DNA from 4 places in the Paenibacillus sp. FSL H8-0048 genome. Region 2 is predicted to be linked to each of the others. Evidence: predicted binding sites of a transcription regulator. Region 2 holds the regulator's gene; each other region holds the start of a gene.
The links. The regulator Rex, encoded in region 2, represses fermentation and respiration genes when NADH is low (regulators of the CRP and FNR family bind a similar motif). The targets are predictions, from matches to a motif close to TTGTGAAATATTTCACAA.
Positions count from the first base shown of each region.

Region 1: the regulator Rex is predicted to act here: its motif matches at 2,145-2,162, upstream of NSU18_RS18425 (phosphoketolase family protein).
Region 3: the regulator Rex is predicted to act here: its motif matches at 2,361-2,378, upstream of NSU18_RS19890 (cytochrome ubiquinol oxidase subunit I).
Region 4: the regulator Rex is predicted to act here: its motif matches at 2,130-2,147, upstream of ric (iron-sulfur cluster repair di-iron protein).

Region 1 covers NZ_JBBODF010000001.1:4,348,171-4,352,386, forward strand. Annotated here, with positions in the region: gene NSU18_RS18425 (phosphoketolase family protein) at 1-2,031, opposite strand, end outside; gene NSU18_RS18430 (GntR family transcriptional regulator) at 2,308-3,030, opposite strand; gene NSU18_RS18435 (response regulator) at 3,124-4,216, opposite strand, start outside.
Region 2 covers NZ_JBBODF010000001.1:7,302,053-7,306,268, reverse strand. Annotated here, with positions in the region: gene NSU18_RS31700 (amidohydrolase) at 1-1,288, opposite strand, end outside; gene NSU18_RS31695 (redox-sensing transcriptional repressor Rex) at 1,278-1,928, opposite strand; gene dinG (ATP-dependent DNA helicase DinG) at 2,067-4,216, opposite strand, start outside.
Region 3 covers NZ_JBBODF010000001.1:4,656,187-4,660,402, reverse strand. Annotated here, with positions in the region: gene cydB (cytochrome d ubiquinol oxidase subunit II) at 1-854, opposite strand, end outside; gene NSU18_RS19890 (cytochrome ubiquinol oxidase subunit I) at 858-2,246, opposite strand; gene NSU18_RS19885 (cold-shock protein) at 2,471-2,701, opposite strand; gene NSU18_RS19880 (cold-shock protein) at 2,792-2,992, opposite strand; gene NSU18_RS19875 (S1C family serine protease) at 3,385-4,216, opposite strand, start outside.
Region 4 covers NZ_JBBODF010000001.1:7,033,167-7,037,382, reverse strand. Annotated here, with positions in the region: gene nirB (nitrite reductase large subunit NirB) at 1-286, opposite strand, end outside; gene NSU18_RS30360 (hypothetical protein) at 555-1,175, opposite strand; gene ric (iron-sulfur cluster repair di-iron protein) at 1,374-2,069, opposite strand; gene NSU18_RS30350 (helix-turn-helix transcriptional regulator) at 2,296-2,520, shown strand; gene NSU18_RS30345 (DUF6773 family protein) at 2,498-2,941, shown strand; gene NSU18_RS30340 (hypothetical protein) at 3,049-3,771, opposite strand; gene NSU18_RS30335 (winged helix-turn-helix transcriptional regulator) at 4,157-4,216, opposite strand, start outside.

The DNA of each region.
Region 1 (4,216 bases), 3.0 Mb from region 2:
CAAGCCTCGCGGATCAAGCTTCTGGCTTCTCAGCTTCAGCAGATCGACCACGTTGATGTAACGGATCTTCAGCTCAGGCAGCTTCTCATGCAGGATCGAGATGGCAGCCAGTGCTTCCATTGTAGGCTCAGTACCGGAAGAAGCGATGACGAGATCCGGCTCTCCGCCCTTGTCGGTGCTGGCCCAGTCAATGATCTTGAGGCCTTTGTCCACCAGCTCCTGCGCTTCGTCTGCCGAGAACCACTGCGGACGCGGATGCTTGGAGGATACGATCAGGTTGATCTTCTGGCGGTCATTCAGGATCTTGTCGAACACAGCCAGCAGGCTGTTCGCATCAGACGGCAGATACTCACGGATGAACTCAGGCTTCTTGTCAGCCAGATGGCCAAGCAGACCCGGATCTTGGTGGGTATAGCCATTATGGTCCTGTTGGAACACTGTCGATGTGGCAATCACATTCAGTGAAGGAATATCTTCTCTCCAGGTCTGATCTGTTGCCTTGCGCAGCCACTTGAAGTGCTGAGTAATCATCGAATCGACCACGCGCAGGAAGGCTTCATAGCTGGCGAAGAAACCGTGGCGTCCAGTCAGGACATAACCTTCCAGAATCCCTTCAGCTTGATGCTCAGACAGCTGGGAGTCAATGACACGGCCGTATGGAGCAAGGAATTCATCCTGCGGTTCCTGAATGGCATCCATCCATTGGCGCTTGGTCACTTCGAATACAGGTCCCAGTCGGTTAGACATAGTCTCATCCGGTCCGAAAATACGGAAGTTGCGGTTCTCTTCGTTGAGGGTAACAACCTCTTTCAGGTATTTCCCCAGCACGGCCATATCCTGCGCAATCACTTGGCCTGGAGCAGAATTATCGAGAGTGTAGTTGCGGAAGTTCGGCTTGTGCAGGTCTTTAATCAGCTTGCCGGCATTGGTTACCGGGTTCATGCCCATACGTCTGTCGCCGGTTGGCAGAATTTCAGCCAGATCTGCGTTCAGGCGGCCGTTCTCGTCGAACAGTTCTTCAGGTCTGTAGCTGTTCAGCCATTCAAGCAAGGCCGGAGCATGCTTCATGTTCTTTTGGTCAACCGGAATCGGCACCTGGTGGGCACGGAAGGAGCCTTCATTCGGCACGCCGTCCCATGCTTTTGGACCCGTCCAGCCCTTAGGCGTACGGAAGACCAGCATTGGCCATACAGGGCGTGCAGTATCGTTATTCTCGCGGGCATTCTTCTGAATGGCGGCAATGCGCTCTACGATCGTATCCAGCACTTTAGCCATTTCCGGGTGCATCAGATCCGGGTTCTCGCCTTCTACGAAGAAGGCTTCCCATCCGTTTCCGGCGAAATAGGCGGTCAATTCTTCTCTGCTCATCCGGGACAGGATGGTCGGGTTGCTGATCTTGAAGCCGTTCAAATGCAGAATCGGCAATACAGCACCGTCTGTAATCGGGTTGATGAACCGGTTGGACAGCCAGGAAGCGGCCAGCGGGCCGGTCTCTGCTTCTCCGTCACCTACAACTACTGCGGAGATCAGGTCAGGATTATCCAGAATCGAACCCACGCTGTGCGACAGGGAATAACCCAGCTCGCCGCCTTCGTGAATCGATCCAGGTGTTTCAGGAGCAGCATGGGAGGCAACACCGCCAGGGAAAGAGAACTGCTTGAACAGCTTTTTCAGACCAGGGATATCCTGAGTGATCTGCGGGTAGATTTCGGTGTAGCTTCCGTCCAGATAAGAGTTCGACACCATCACCTGACCGCCATGGCCCGGGCCTTCAATATAGAACATGTTGAGATCATATTTAGTGATTACACGGTTCAGATGCGCATAGATAAAGTTCTGCCCAGGGATGGTGCCCCAGTGTCCGATCGGCTTCACTTTAACGTCTGCATCCTTCAACGGTTCTCTTAACAACGGATTATCCTTCAAATAAAGCTGGCCTACGGAGATGTAGTTCGTTGCGCGCCAGTAAGCGTCAAGCTTTGCCAGATACGTTTTGGAGGAATAATCCACCTGTTCGATTGTTAATCCCATGTCTTCCACTCCCTAATCTTTTTCTTTGTAAATTGAATGTATCACTTCTACAGTTACATCATACATCGGCATTTCAGAAATTCAATCTTTTTAGAAATTAATACGGTCCAATATTGTGAAATTTTGAACATAGTATGAAATTCGCTGCAAATCAAGCACAAAAAGATGATCATTTTTATAATTATGGATTAATTTGTTATCTATAAAAAACACAAAAAGACCGGGACTCCTCCCGGCCTGCTATACCTCAGTTATGCTGTTTACGCCGTCCATCCGTCAATGCACAGACACGAACGTATTGAACTTCAGATACTCATAATGGAAGCGCATGTGCGAGAATTCAAACGGCGTGCCGTTATCCAGGAAGAAGATCCCCTCCATGATCCCAACGGGTTCATTCTCCTTCAGATGGAGCAGCTCCTGGTCATTCGGCAGAGAAGGCTCGGCAAAAATAGACAAAAAGGATTTGGTCACCGCCAGATTGCGCGACTCCTCCAGATAATGAAAAATCGAGCCCTCGATAATCGTCTGGTCGAGATTTTGCACAATTTTGATCGGAATATATCCCGTCTCAATCATGAAGGGCGCACCTTCGAACAGGCGCAGACGCACGATCTTATACACGAAATCATGGGGCATCAGGAACAAATCCCGCTGAAGCTCCTCCGTGGGGCGGATGACCTCGAAGCTCAGCACCTTGATCTCCGGCTTCTTGCCGTGCATCTGGAAATTATCCGACACCCCCAGGTTAGAGCCCTCGTAGTTGAAGATCGAATCGTTCTTTATGTATAACGGATTGATGAAGGTGCCGGAGCCGCGTTTCTTGAAAATAATTCCCGAGCTCTCCATCTTCATCAGCGCACGCTTGATGGTACTGCGGCTAACCTGATACGCCTCGCTGAGACTGCGCTCATCCGGCAGCTTCATATCGGCGTACTGCCCGGCAAAGATCTTCGTTTTGAGATCAGCAATAATCTGCTTGTAGACAAATTGGGTCATGGGGTGCTCCTTCGTCGGGTCTTTGCAGAACAAGTTCATTCAAGATTAAATATATCATAATTTAGATAGGGCAAAAAGGATGAATCCACGGACTCACCCTTTTTGACGCTTGTTGTCCCAATCCCTATACCATTTGACAATCTCCCGGCTCGGCTTCTCAGCAACCTCTGCTTCCATGGCCGTTTCCAGCATGACATATTGTCTTTGCACGAGAAAATGAAAGCCCATTCTGTCCGATATTTGCATGTACAATAATTGCGCCTGCTCCTCTAACGGATAGCGGGTGCATACCTGTTCAATATGCTTGAAGGCCTGTTCATATTCTGCTTCGCCCATATACCAGCGGACCAGATTCAGCTTGAGCCGAATCCACTGCAGCTGAAATCTCTGCCGTTCAAGCTCCGCCCACACATAATCGTACCCCTCCAGATATTCGCTTTTGAACAGCTTCAGGATTCGTTCATATTCAGGCAGTGTATCATTCGCTAGCTCTACCCCCGCTTGGATAAAGCGGTCAAACTCATCAACGTCCAGGCAGATGCCATCCAGCTTGAGCAGATAGCCGTCCGCCGTATTTTGCAGGAGAATCCGTTCTCTGCTGAAGGGCTCCAGCATTTTGCGGATATGGTACACAGCGGTATATAACTGCGGATAGGCCCTGTTCGGATCAAAATCAGCCCACAGCAGCTCAATCAGGGTAGCTTTACTGACCACTTTGCCGCGATGATGCAGCAGATAAAAGAAGATTTCCTGCGCCTTCGCCGTTCTCCATTGCAGCGGTGCAAGCTCCTGCGCGCCTTCATAGATCCGGAAGGCATCGAGCATTAGCATCCTCCAGCTTGTCTGCGCTGAAGCCGCCCGGGCTGCCAGGCCAGGCTGCTGCTGAGCATTCAATCTTCGAACTGTAAGCTTCAGGCGGTCCATATGAATCGGCTTAAGCAAATAGTCCAGGGCATTCAGCTCAAAAGCCTTGATCGCATACTTATCATATGCCGTTACGAATACAACCTGCAGATCGGGCCTGCGTTCCAACAGCCGTTCCGCCAGCTCAATCCCGCTCAGCTCCGGTAAATGGATATCGAGAAACACAATATCGGTCCCGGTCTCCTCCACCTTTTGCTGTCCTTGCAGCGGATCGGTATATTTGCCGATAATCTCAAAACACCCAAGCGCATGCAATTGGCGT
Region 2 (4,216 bases):
GGCTCTCGAACGTCTCCTGTGCTTTGCGGCGGATAGCTTCTTCATCCAGTGTCAGGCATTGTCCATGCTTCACTACCTGCTGGCCGTTCACCCATACATGCTCTACATCCTTGGCGCTTGCCGAATAGACGGCATGGGAGAGCAGATCGGTATGCGGCAGCAGATGAGGCTGATCAATATCCAGCGCGATGAAGTCGGCCTTCATCCCTGCTGCAAGCCGGCCTACCCCGCTCAGGAAAACAGACTGCGCCCCGTACTCCGTAGCCATCAGCAGCGCCTCAGGAGCCGGTACGGCTGTAGGATCACCGCTTACGCCTTTATGGATCAGAGCCGCCAGCCTCATCTCTTCAAACATATCCAGGTTATTGTTACTAGCAGCGCCGTCTGTACCCAGGGAGACCTTAACCCCGGCTCTCAGCAGCTCAGGAACACGTGCAACCCCGCTGGCCAGCTTCAGGTTACTGCCGGGATTATGCGACACACCAACATTATAGCGGGCCAGAATCCCGATCTCCTCATCGTTCAGATGAACCCCGTGGGCAATGAGCGAAGGACGGGTGAACATTCCCAGCTTCTCCAGATGCGCGACTGGACGAAGACCGTAGTCGGCCACGTTCTGCTCCACTTCATGGCGCGTCTCGGACATATGGGTATGCATCGGCAGATCCAGATCGTGCGCAGCCTCCACGAACTTCATGAAAAACTCTGGAGGACAGGTGTACGGGGCGTGCGGCGAGAGCATGGTAGTGATTCTGCCGTCAGCCTTGCCGTGCCAGTTACGGGCAAAAGCAACCGCTTCAGCGAGCTTCGCCTGCTGCACCTCTTCCGGACACAGCCCAATCACGCCGCGCATTAGCACCGCTCGAATACCGGATTGCTCTGTTACTTCCGCAACACGGTCCATATGATCATACATATCGAGGAAGGTGGTTGTGCCGCCCTTCAGCATTTCCAGCACGGACAAAGAGGTTCCCCAATATACATCATCACCAGTGAATTTCTCTTCCATCGGCCACATCTTCTCCTGCAGCCAAGTCTGAAGCACCATATCATCGCCGTATCCGCGCAGCAGCGACATGGCCGTATGTCCATGGGTATTGACCAGTCCCGGCATGAACAGCAGACGGCTGCCGTCTACGACCTGGGCGCCAGCCTCCACTACCGGCTCAGCTTCACCTATGTAAGTAATCAGATCATTCTCCAGGGTCATATACCCGCTCAGAACCGGCTTATCGCTGCCCGGAACCAGAAAGTGCCCGTTCTTGATTATCGTGATCTTACTGCTCATCTTCAGCCTCATCCTTTCCATCATGCAAATAATAGGCCAGGCTCTGCAGATCTGTGGTGAAATCTGCGGCATGAATCCGGATATTGGCAGGCGTCTTGAGAATAACCGGTGCGAAGTTCAGAATCGCCTCGATGCCGGAGTCCACAAGAATATCAGCTACATTCTGGGCTTCGCTGTCAGGTACGGTAATAATCCCGATCCGGATGCCCTGGGAGCGGATGGTATCGCTCAGCTCCTCCATCGGCTGCACAACCAGCGAGTTGATCTGCTGGCCCACCTTCGGCGGGTAGGCATCGAAGATCGCAGTAATCTTCATCGTATCCTTCAAGTAAGCGTTATAGTTAGACAAGGCATGACCGAGATTACCGGCTCCAACCAGTGCAACATTAATTTGCTGATCAAGCTTGAGAATATGGCGGATCTTCTCAATCAGATAGGATACATCGTAGCCGATGCCCTTTCGGCCGAAATCACCGAAATAAGCGAGGTCCTTACGGATCTGGGCGGGATTCAGATCAAGCTTCTGGCCCAGCTCCTGAGAAGAGACTGTGGAAATTTCACGTTTTTGGAGATCGTTCAGGAAACGCAGGTACACTGGGAGCCTGCGCACGACGGCCTCCGATATTTTATCCGATTTCATGTATTCTCCTCCTTAAAAGTTGTGTTAGACCCTTACAATTATAGCAACCGTGCCCCCCGCCTGCCGGAGCGGCAGGACAGGGCGGGAACGGATCTTCAGGTTTATCATGACTTATTAATAATAGCAATAGCAGATGAATTAGGAAACCCCGCCGTCCTCCAGCCATTCGGTAATTCTCGGGACCATCTGCTCGGTGAGCATATGCTCCATCTTGGGACCGGGGAGTGAATACAGGAAGTACTTTCCGTAATGCGATTCAATGACTCTGGTATCGTACACAATTACGATGCCCCGGTCCTGCGCCGTGCGGACCAGCCGCCCGAAGCCCTGCTTGAAGCGGATGACAGCCTGCGGCACGGACAGCTTCATGAACGGGTTCTTCTTCTGTGCCTGAAGCAGCTCCGACTTCGCTTCTGCCAGCGGGTGATTCGGCGGCTGGAACGGCAGTCTGACAATCGCCAGACAGGTCAATGCTTCTCCGGGGATATCCACCCCTTCCCAGAAACTGCTGGTACCCAGCAGGACCGAGGCCGGGCTGTCCTGGAAGCGGCGGATCAGCTTGCTCCGGCTGCCGCCTTCCACACCTTGTCCGAGCACCGCGATATCCTGGGAGGCAAGCGCCTCCTTCAGCGGATCATAGACCTGCCGAAGCATCTTATAGGAGGTGAACAACACCAGCATCCGCCCCCGCGTGGTTACAGCAGTCTCGGCAAGAGAGTGAACGAGGGTGTCCACAAAGCGGGCATCCCCTATGCTTCCCTTGACGCTCGGGAAGTCGCGGGGAATAACCAGCAGAGCCTGCTCCCTGTATTTGAACGGTGACGGAAGCAGCGCTGTCATCAGACGACCCTGCTCCGCAGCTTCACCAAGACCCAGGTTATCGATCATAAACTGGAAGGACTTATCCACGGATAAGGTGGCCGAGGTCAGGATGATACTCTTCTTCTTGTCGAAGAACAGCTCCCTGAGCTGGGTACTGACATCAACGGGAACAGCATACATTTGCAGAGACTTCCCCTTATAATTACCGCTTCCCTCCAGCCAATACACGATATTCTCATCGTTCAGACTCATGAAAAAGCGGATCTGCTCTCTAATGGATGCCAGATCCTTGAATAACCCGCCGATATCAGTCACAAGACTGTCCGAGGAGGATTGGCTGTCCGTGTCACGCATCTCACTGAGCATTTTGTCACCCTTGCGGATAATGTCGCTTAGACTGAGGTTCAGTGTATTCTCAAGGGCGGCCAGCTCCTCCCAATCCTTCGGCTTCTTGCCCGGCTGCAGGCGCGCCACCAGCTGGCCTGCTTCACCGGCTCCGGCATCGCTGCGCTCGGGCAGCAGGCTGAAGAGCCGGTCGCTGAGCGCATCCCAGGATTCCTTCACCGTCAGAAGATCGGGGTAGATCCGGTCGATCACACCGCTCCATTCGGAGGCCTGCTCACTGCCTGAAGACTGCAGACTCTGACGGAGGGCAGGCAGCTGCCCGCTCCGGCTATCCTTGTAGAGACGGGTGAGGGTATGGGCGAATGTGAAATATTTCATCTGCATACCAAGATGCTTGCCAGCAATATCCTCCAAATGATGGGCTTCATCAATAACAAGGTGGTCATAAGCCGGAAGAAGCTGATGCCCGGCTTTGACATCTGCGAACAGCTTGGAGTGATTGGTGACCACTACATCGGAGATCCCGGCTTCATGCTTAGCGCGGTGGTAATAGCATTTGCGGAACCAGGGACAGGCGCGTCCCAGGCAGGAGTCGGTATCACTGGCTACAGTCTCCCAGAAATCGCCGCCCCGTCCGCTTAAGTTAAGCTCCTCATCATCGCCGGTTGTCGTCTGGGTTAGCCATACGAGCATTTGTGCAGCGGTAAGAGCCTCTTCTCTTGGACTTGTAAAGTCCTTTTTGTTCATTCTATGCTCGAACTTGCGAAGACACAAATAGTGCCCTCTTCCCTTAAAGATGGAGGCCTTGAACGGGAACGGCACAACGCTGGTCAAGAGCGGAATATCCCGCTCACGCAGCTGGTCCTGAAGGTTAATGGTATGAGTGCTGACCATCACCTTCTGATCACTTTTCACACTATGGTAGATGGCCGGAAGCAAATAACCCAGCGATTTACCGGTGCCGGTTCCCGCTTCAATCAGCAGATGCTTGTCCTGCTCAAGCGCTGTAATGACCTCATGGATCATCAGCTCCTGGGCTTCACGGCTCTCATACTGGGGAAGAACAGCCTTCAGCCGCAGGGTTACCTCTTCCATATACTCTTCAAAGGTAATATTATCCA
Region 3 (4,216 bases), 2.6 Mb from region 2:
GCCTGATCCAGCGAACTGATCATAACCCGCGGGAACAGTCCAATGAAGATCGAAGCAACAGACAGCGCCATCACAGCACCAGTCATTCCGAAGGCATAGCCGTCCTTCTTCTTAGTCATGAAATATCCTGCCAGCAGATAAGCGGCTGCACCCAGAACAACTACAATCCATAGCAGCGTTCCGCGTTTATCGAAGATATCTGTCATAGTATACGTCATTACAACGAAGGCTACCAGCAGCGCCGCCAGTGGAATCAGCAGCTTCTGGGCCAGCTTACGCGCCCGTTCCTGCAAATCTCCGAGCGTACGAAGCGTAGTGAACATCAGGCCGTGTACCAGACACAGCAGAACAACCGTAATGCCTGCAACTACCGTATACGCATTAACGATATCGAAGAATCCGGCATACATCTGCATATCCTTGTCAATCGGCAAGCCCTTGATGAAGCTGGCGAATACCACGGCGAGCAGGAACGGCGGCAGGAAGCTGCCGAAGAAGATGCAGACATCCCATGTTTTCTGCCAAGCCTTGGAATCGCGCTTACCTCTGAACTCGAAGGCAACACCACGGGCAATCAACGCCAGCAGGGCAAATACAAACGGTATATAGAAACCGCTGAACAGCGTAGCATACCAATGCGGGAAGGCCGCGAACATTGCACCGGCACCCGTAATCAGCCATACCTCATTCGCATCCCAGAACGGCCCGATCGAATTGATCAATATCCGGCGTTCCGTGTCATTCTTGGCCAGAATCTGCGTCTCCATCCCTACACCGAAGTCGAAGCCTTCCAGGAAGAAGAACCCGACGAACAGCACCGCAATCAGCAGAAACCATAATTCATTAAGTGACATTGGTTAGCCCTCCTTGTTATACGGATCGTGGGATTCACCGTGTTCGTTATCCATAGCATAAGGACCTTTTTTGATCACTTTGACGAACAGGCCAACCAGCACTGCACCCAATATGGCATAGATCGCGGTAAAAGAAATCACCGAGAACAGTACCTGTCCGCTGGTAATATTAGGCGATACACTGTCTTCTGTAGTCATAAGTCCGAATACAGTCCATGGCTGACGCCCGATCTCTGTCATAATCCAGCCGGCCGTGTTGGCAATCGGCGGAAGCAGCAGTCCCCAGAACATGAAGCGCATGAACCAGGTATTGGGTCTGTCCATCTTTTTGCGCCACATGAGGTAGATAGCATATACCCCAAACAGCATCATCAACGTGCCGGCAGCAACCATGATCCGGAAGCTCCAGAAGGTTGTTTTGACCGGCGGAATATAATCTCCCGGTCCGTAGGCTGCTTCATACTCCTTCTGCAGCTCCAGCATCCCCTTCACATCACCGGAGAATTTGCTGTAGGACAGGAAGCTCAGCAGATACGGAACCTGAACTTCATTGCTGTTGGTCTGGTTCTTCACATCGATATTGGCAAATACCGTCCAAGGTGCCGGGTCGCCGCTCTCACCCCACAGCGCTTCGGATGCGGCCATCTTCATGGGCTGTGTCTCTACCAGATATTGAGCCTGTGCATGTCCGGCAACCGCAACGCCGAAGGAAGAGATAACCCCTACAATGGCTGCAATCTCGAATGATTTCCGGAAAAAGGCGACGTCCTGCTTCTTAAGCAATTTGTAAGCACTGATCCCTGTTACCAGGAAGGCGCCTGTAGCGTAAGCGGCAAGCACTGTATGCGGAAATTCCACCAGCAGCTGGCCGTTCGTAATCAGTGCGAAGATGTCATTCATCTCAGCACGGCCATTGCTAATCTGGAAGCCCACCGGATGCTGCATGAACGAGTTAGCCAGCAGAATCCAGAATGCCGACAGCATTGTCCCGAAGGCTACCAGCCAGATGGATAATAGGTGAATCCGCTTGGACACCTTATCCCAGCCGAAGATCCAGATTCCGATGAACGTGGACTCCAGGAAGAAAGCCAACAAGGCTTCAATCGCAAGCGGAGCCCCGAACACATCACCGACGAAGCGCGAATAATCGGACCAGTTCATTCCGAACTGGAATTCCTGCAAGATTCCTGTTACTACACCTACTGCGAAGTTAATCAGGAACAGCTTCCCCCAGAATTGCGCCATTCTTTTGTACTCTTCATTGCCCTTTCTTACGTACATGGTCTCCATAATGGCAATTATGAGCGCAAGTCCGATCGATACTGGCACAAAGAAATAATGAAAAATTGTCGTCGACGCAAATTGTATACGTGACAGCAGTACTGTATCCATATTTCTCCCCTTCCTTCTCCCCATTTCGTTATGTCTATTTTGTCAAATTTCTATCACTCAAAGTGTGATGATTATCACATTATACGCCCCGTTTAGGCATAAAAAACAATAAATTTGTGACAAATATCACAATATTGCGCTTAAAAGCAAAAAAAATAAGACGGATTCACCGTCTTGAATGTGTCTCTCATATATAAGTTGTCTTGACTCATAAAGGTATTGGTCTAGGTAATGGAAATACCTTTCTTAAGCGATTTGAGATCGCCATTTGAATTAAGCAATTGCGGCAGCATCTTCATGCTACGAACCATTGGGGAATGACAGAGACGGCAGGAAGGTGCATGTTCAAATGCGAAATTATCCCTCATCCATCCATTACAATCCTCATTGGTGCAGGCCCAAATTGCGGTATTTTCTTCCGGTACTTCCTCCAAAGGCTTTTTCCGGTAGTTCATTGCCGTTCCTCCTTCCTTTATGTTGCAAGCAAGTAATGATAAAAAAAGACCGTCCCAACTTTCACAAGCGGGGACGGTATCTTCTATTAATTACAGTTTTACAACGTTTTCGGCTTGTGGTCCACGGTTGCCTTGAACAACGTTGAATTCAACGCGTTGGCCTTCGTCCAAAGTTTTGAAGCCGTCGCCAGTGATTGCGCTGAAGTGAACGAATACGTCGCTTCCGCCTTCAACTTCGATGAAACCGAATCCTTTTTCTGCGTTGAACCATTTAACTGTACCTGTTTGCATGTGTGTTACCTCCACAAATTTAAATTAATATGTTCTTTTTATCTTCAGACAAAGAAAAAATTCACACATTGAGAAAGGTTGTAGCTTTGGTTGACAGCCCTTTTCAATGCGAGAATAAGGTATCAATGTAAGAATAATTTCATGTTACCACACCTTAATAACAAAGGCAAGCTGTTCTATCCTAATTTCTCCGTTTTTTCCCTTATAAGGACTACTTCCCAATGTAAGGGCTACCAGTCGCATTAAGTCGTAATATTTATACCCATTACTACCATTTACCCCATTTATTTATTCTTGAAACAGCCCCGCCCTTTTCTTTTTTATGAAAAGGACGGCTTGAACTATTTCCGTAATCGTGACTGCCTCATTATTATATACGGCCATTTCCAATTTTATTCCTCTGGCTTTTCAAGAAGCTGGACTGTTGTCTGTTTCACTTCACCATCACGGTAGAAGGTGATTTTCAGCTTATCTCCGATCTTGGTATGATCGTACAGATATTTGCGCAGCGACAGCGTGGAAGTAATCGGCTTATCGTTGAACTTCGTAATCACATCGTTAAGCTGCAGGCCTGCATCCTTCGCCGGTCCCACAGCATCCAGAACCACAACCCCATCCGTTACTGTAGACGGAAGATTAAGCTCCTTGCGCTGATCATCGGCCAACGGCACATACGGATTATTCAGATCCACTGAATAGACGCCCAGGTATGACCGGGCTATACGGCCTTTGGAAGTAAGCTCATTGGCTGTCTCCACTACACGATTGGCGGGAATCGCAAAGCCCAACCCCTCTACCCCCGTATCGGAGATCTTCATCGTATTGATACCAATCACCTTACCGTCCAGATCCACCAGTGCGCCCCCGCTGTTGCCCTCATTAATGGCCGCATCCGTCTGGATCACTTCCTGCTCCCAATCGTACACGCCGTCCTGGTTCAGTGATACCGGTATCGTCCGCTCTGTGTAGCTGACAATACCGGAAGTTAATGTATCCCCGAGCCCTAGCGGGTTACCGATGGCAATGACTGTCTCACCCAGACGCAGCTTGGAGGAATCCCCGATCTCAGCAATCCGGTCGATCCCCTTGCCGTCAATGGAGAGCACAGCAATATCACTCACCTTGTCGGCGCCCACCAGCTCCGCCTTGTGTGTCACGCCGTCTACTGTAACCACTTCCAGCTTGCCGGCACCCTCAATGACATGGTTATTGGTAATGATAAAG
Region 4 (4,216 bases), 270 kb from region 2:
CGGTCAATATTACTTTGTTCTGTTCATCGATCCGGGTAACCGTTGTGCCGGTATGCAGTGTAATATGATTATCTTCATACCACCCGAGATCATTGAGAATGATGTCTTCAATCGTTTTGCTGCCTTCAAGTACATAGGACAACATAATCCGGTTATAGTTGGGATGCGGCTCACTGCCGAAGACAGTAATATCATAAGCGCCGCCCAGCTTCAGAATCTGCTCAATAGTGCCTACTCCCGCCATGCCATTCCCAATCAGCACTAACTTTTCTCTTTCCGCTGCCACTGGTAGACCCTCCTTCTGAAATTCTGATTTCTTCAATAACTTTACCTGATAGAGAAATTATACTGTCCCCCATTCCATGGCAAGTGTGACCACAGTCACACCTTATGTGAATTTTTTCACACAAGTGGAGGCGAGTTCGCAGTCCTTATGCTGGACAACTTATGGCGTGAAGCATAGAGATTTATTATTCAAAAAAACGGATACCCATGCAGTTTCGCACAGATATCCGTTCATCGGGTACACACTCTCACTCATTTACTTCATTCGCTTATTTCAGTACCAGAGAAATCTCCAGCTTGTCCTGCGGACTGAGCTTCATGTCCACACCATTGCCGAGCAGCCCTTTGTCGTTGACCTTCAGTCTCCATTCCTCGCTGCTGAGCGGGGTATATTCCATTACAGTAAGAACGGTACGGTTATCCTCAGCAAGCCGGACCATACCGCTATTCTTGAGCAGTCCCTTGACGGACATATCCTGCATGAAAGAAAGCACATGCGAATGTGTCAGCTCCGGCTGCTCACTCCCCCCGTTCACCGTGATGATGACAGGCTGAAACAGCTTTCCGGTTCCGGCAGGCCCTGCTGACATCGTAATGGCTGAACCCGGCTCCAGGGCCGTATTCAGCTCTTGAACCTTCTTGCCGTTCACCTGAATCTCCCAGCTCATATCCTCACCCAGGGAGACCTTGTTCACCTCAAGAATACTAGTTCCATCCGCTGAAAAAGTAACAACGCCGCTCTTCTTGAACAGCTCTATTAATGAATTTCCGGGTACGTAAGCTTCGTTAAGCAATCTGGCCGAGCTCCCGGCCATTTCGCTGTCCCCTACCTTAACCGAAAAGGTTAATCCCTGGCCCCCGTTACTGCTGCCGCCATTCCCTGATCCCAAGCCACAACCGCTTGCCGCGGCCAGCAAGAGAAGGCACAGCATTAAGCGAATCCATTTCGTGGACATCCCACGGCACCGCCTTCATATGTATTTTCCCAGACTCTTTAAGGATAACGCATAGAGGAAGGGTTCTCAAATCATTTCTCCCGGTATATAAAGTAAAAAGCCCCCGAAGGGACTTTTACCTTGCAGCAGATTCTATTGATAACGCAGGAACAGGATGTTGTTCTCCAGATGCACATGCTCAAAGGTCATGCCTTCCAGCTCTTCAAGACGGGCATAGGTCAGACGATAAGTCGTGCAGGCATGTGCGGGCGGTGTGTAGTCATTAGTAACTCTGCGCAGCTCACGCAGAATCTCTCCGGCCCCGTCATGCTCGGCTTCCAGATTATGCAGCAATCCGCGCAGCTCAGCAAGTCCTTCTTCGCTCGGGTTCTGAGTGTAAGCCAGCATCTTAGGGAATTCGCTCTCTTCTTCCTTCGCCGTATGCTGCAGCAGCTCTTCACGCAGCATATTGAACAGGCGGTGCATTTCTCCCAGATGCGGTGAATCCTCACCGTGAACGCGGAACACCTTGGTTACATTCTGGCTGATTAGCGGAAGCTCTTCACGCAGGTAACGGTGATGCTTGTTCACAATATAATCCACCAGCTCCTCTGACGAAGCCTCGTTCCATGAGGTATCCTCTTCCAGCACCGGATGCTGTTCCTGCAGCTTGTTCAGCTCCTGTACCATTGCTGCCGGATCAAGACCCTTCTCGGCCGCAGCTTCAGCCAGCGGCTTGGCACCTCCGCAGCAGAAATCGATCCGCTGTGCTTTGAAATAATCTGCAGCTTTGGGGAACTGCAGGACAATATCTCTGACCATTGCTTCCGGGGTGAACCCGGGATGAATTGTTGTATCGTTTAATTGATTGGACGCCATGTTGGCCCCTCCTCAGGTTAAGATGTAGGTTTGTGCTGCTTTTCACTTCTACACCTTATCACTGGCCTTTGGCCAAACTTGTGATTGTACGCACTGAATATAACAAATTTTAATGAACGTGAAATTTCAGTATCCCAATGTTAAATATACTAGACATTTTGTTTTATATATTTTACAATATGCGTGAGGTGAGGGAATGGGGAAAAACTTAAGGCTCAAAGCCTCCAGAGCGGCAAAAGACATGTCGCAAAAACAACTCGCAGATGCCGTGGGGGTCACAAGGCAGACGATTATCGCGATTGAGAACGGTGATTACAACCCCACCCTGAGGCTGTGCATTGACATTTGTGAAACACTTGGGAAGACACTGGATCAACTATTTTGGGAGGGAACGAAGGATGAGCAGAACGAACCTGGATGAGAGACAACTGCAGAAGCGTCACAAGGCGGGGAATCAGGCATTTCTTTTGATGGCATTCTTGTTGCTGGCAGACATGGGGCTGCAAAACTACGGAATGAAGTGGCTGGAGTATCCGCTTAGCAATTACACAATCTTCATGCTGGGTGTGGGTTCCTATCTGGTACGGCTGATCTGGAGCGGTGCGTATGTAGGACCTGACGGCAGGCAGAGCGGAATAGGCGGGAAAAGCATAGCCGGTGCAGTACTGGCCATTGTGGTGGCGGCCTGTATTCTTATTGTTACCTTCGTGAATCCAACCGCCCAATCCGCAGCTAACGGCGGTGCGAACGGGACGGTAATACTAATCATTTCTGTTACAGCAGGACTGGTCATCTTAAGCACTGTGTACTTGATCCGGCGTAGGAATAACCGGGCGGAGTAGAGCGGTTAATATCAGGAAATCCAAACTGGGCAGCGGCCGGAAGTCCAAATGTTCACCGCAGTGACGACCTCGCTTCAAGTTCAAGTCTTTTTTCGAGTTTACCTTGTTTATTGAACCGTCGCCTGCATATAAGTCCGCTTGCCCTGCGCATCCTTCAGGTAAGGGCCAAGTCCGGCGAACCGTGAATGATCCACATATACACCCGTCATCCATCTGCCTTCGGTCAGGCCGCCGTTCCACTGCAGCACCAGATCGGGGGCAGATATCCATTCCTGATACACTCTGATGTTCTTGTCCTTATATTCTTTGGCTGGCTTGTTCAATTCGATGAGCGGTGCCGGAGTCAGATAGGTTGGCACGAAGTATACAGAGATTAGCTCCATATCCTCCTCACTTAGAAAAGCCTCCTCCCCCAAGTAAGGCTGAAGCAGCCGGGTGTTCTCATACATAGACCAGATTACAGCTTGAAGTACCATGCTCTGACTAATTCCATTATGAAAAGTAAAACGGCGCTGAGCATTTGAGCCACTCCCTCCTCTTGCCGTTACAGGCTCCAGACAATGCCGTTCACAGCCGATGCATTTCCAGCCGGATGGGCCTTGAATCCATTTCTGAAACACACTCCCGCTGTCATTGTCCCCTTTATATAGAGAAGAAATGATCTCATAAGGCACACCGATCCATGCATCCCACAGAGAATCCGGGAGATGGTTATGAAGCATGAATAACACCTTGTCATAGATCAGCTGCACTTTAATCGAAGCAGTCTCCAGTTCGGCGACATCCTTTTTTCCATAGGTTATTTCCCGGGAAAACAAGGTGATGGTCATAGTCCTCGCCTCCTAAAAGTTGTGTAAGCCCTCCGCTTCCCTTCCATCAGCATCGTCCAAAACACATCCCGTAAGCATCCGCCTGACATATAACCCTGGGCTTTTCCTACTTTTGTTAACGCTTCCACACATCCGTAATATTTAGTATGTTCTATTATATTACACAGGTAGGGCTTAAGTGCAAGGTTTATTTGGGCAAAACCTGCATAAACAAGCGGAAACGGCTTTGCCGTCCTTATAAAGGATGGTACCGTTTCAGCGAAAAATAGAAGGATAAGTTATCGTGTGAAACCTATAAGTTCTTATATTTCAAGCAGAACAGCATATGAAAAGCCCCTTACCCGGATACCGGGCAAGAGGCTGTCTCATATATATTACGGTATTGCTACTCCACCCAGCTCTCGGCCCAGGACTGGATTTGCTGCATGACCGGCTCAAGCGCACG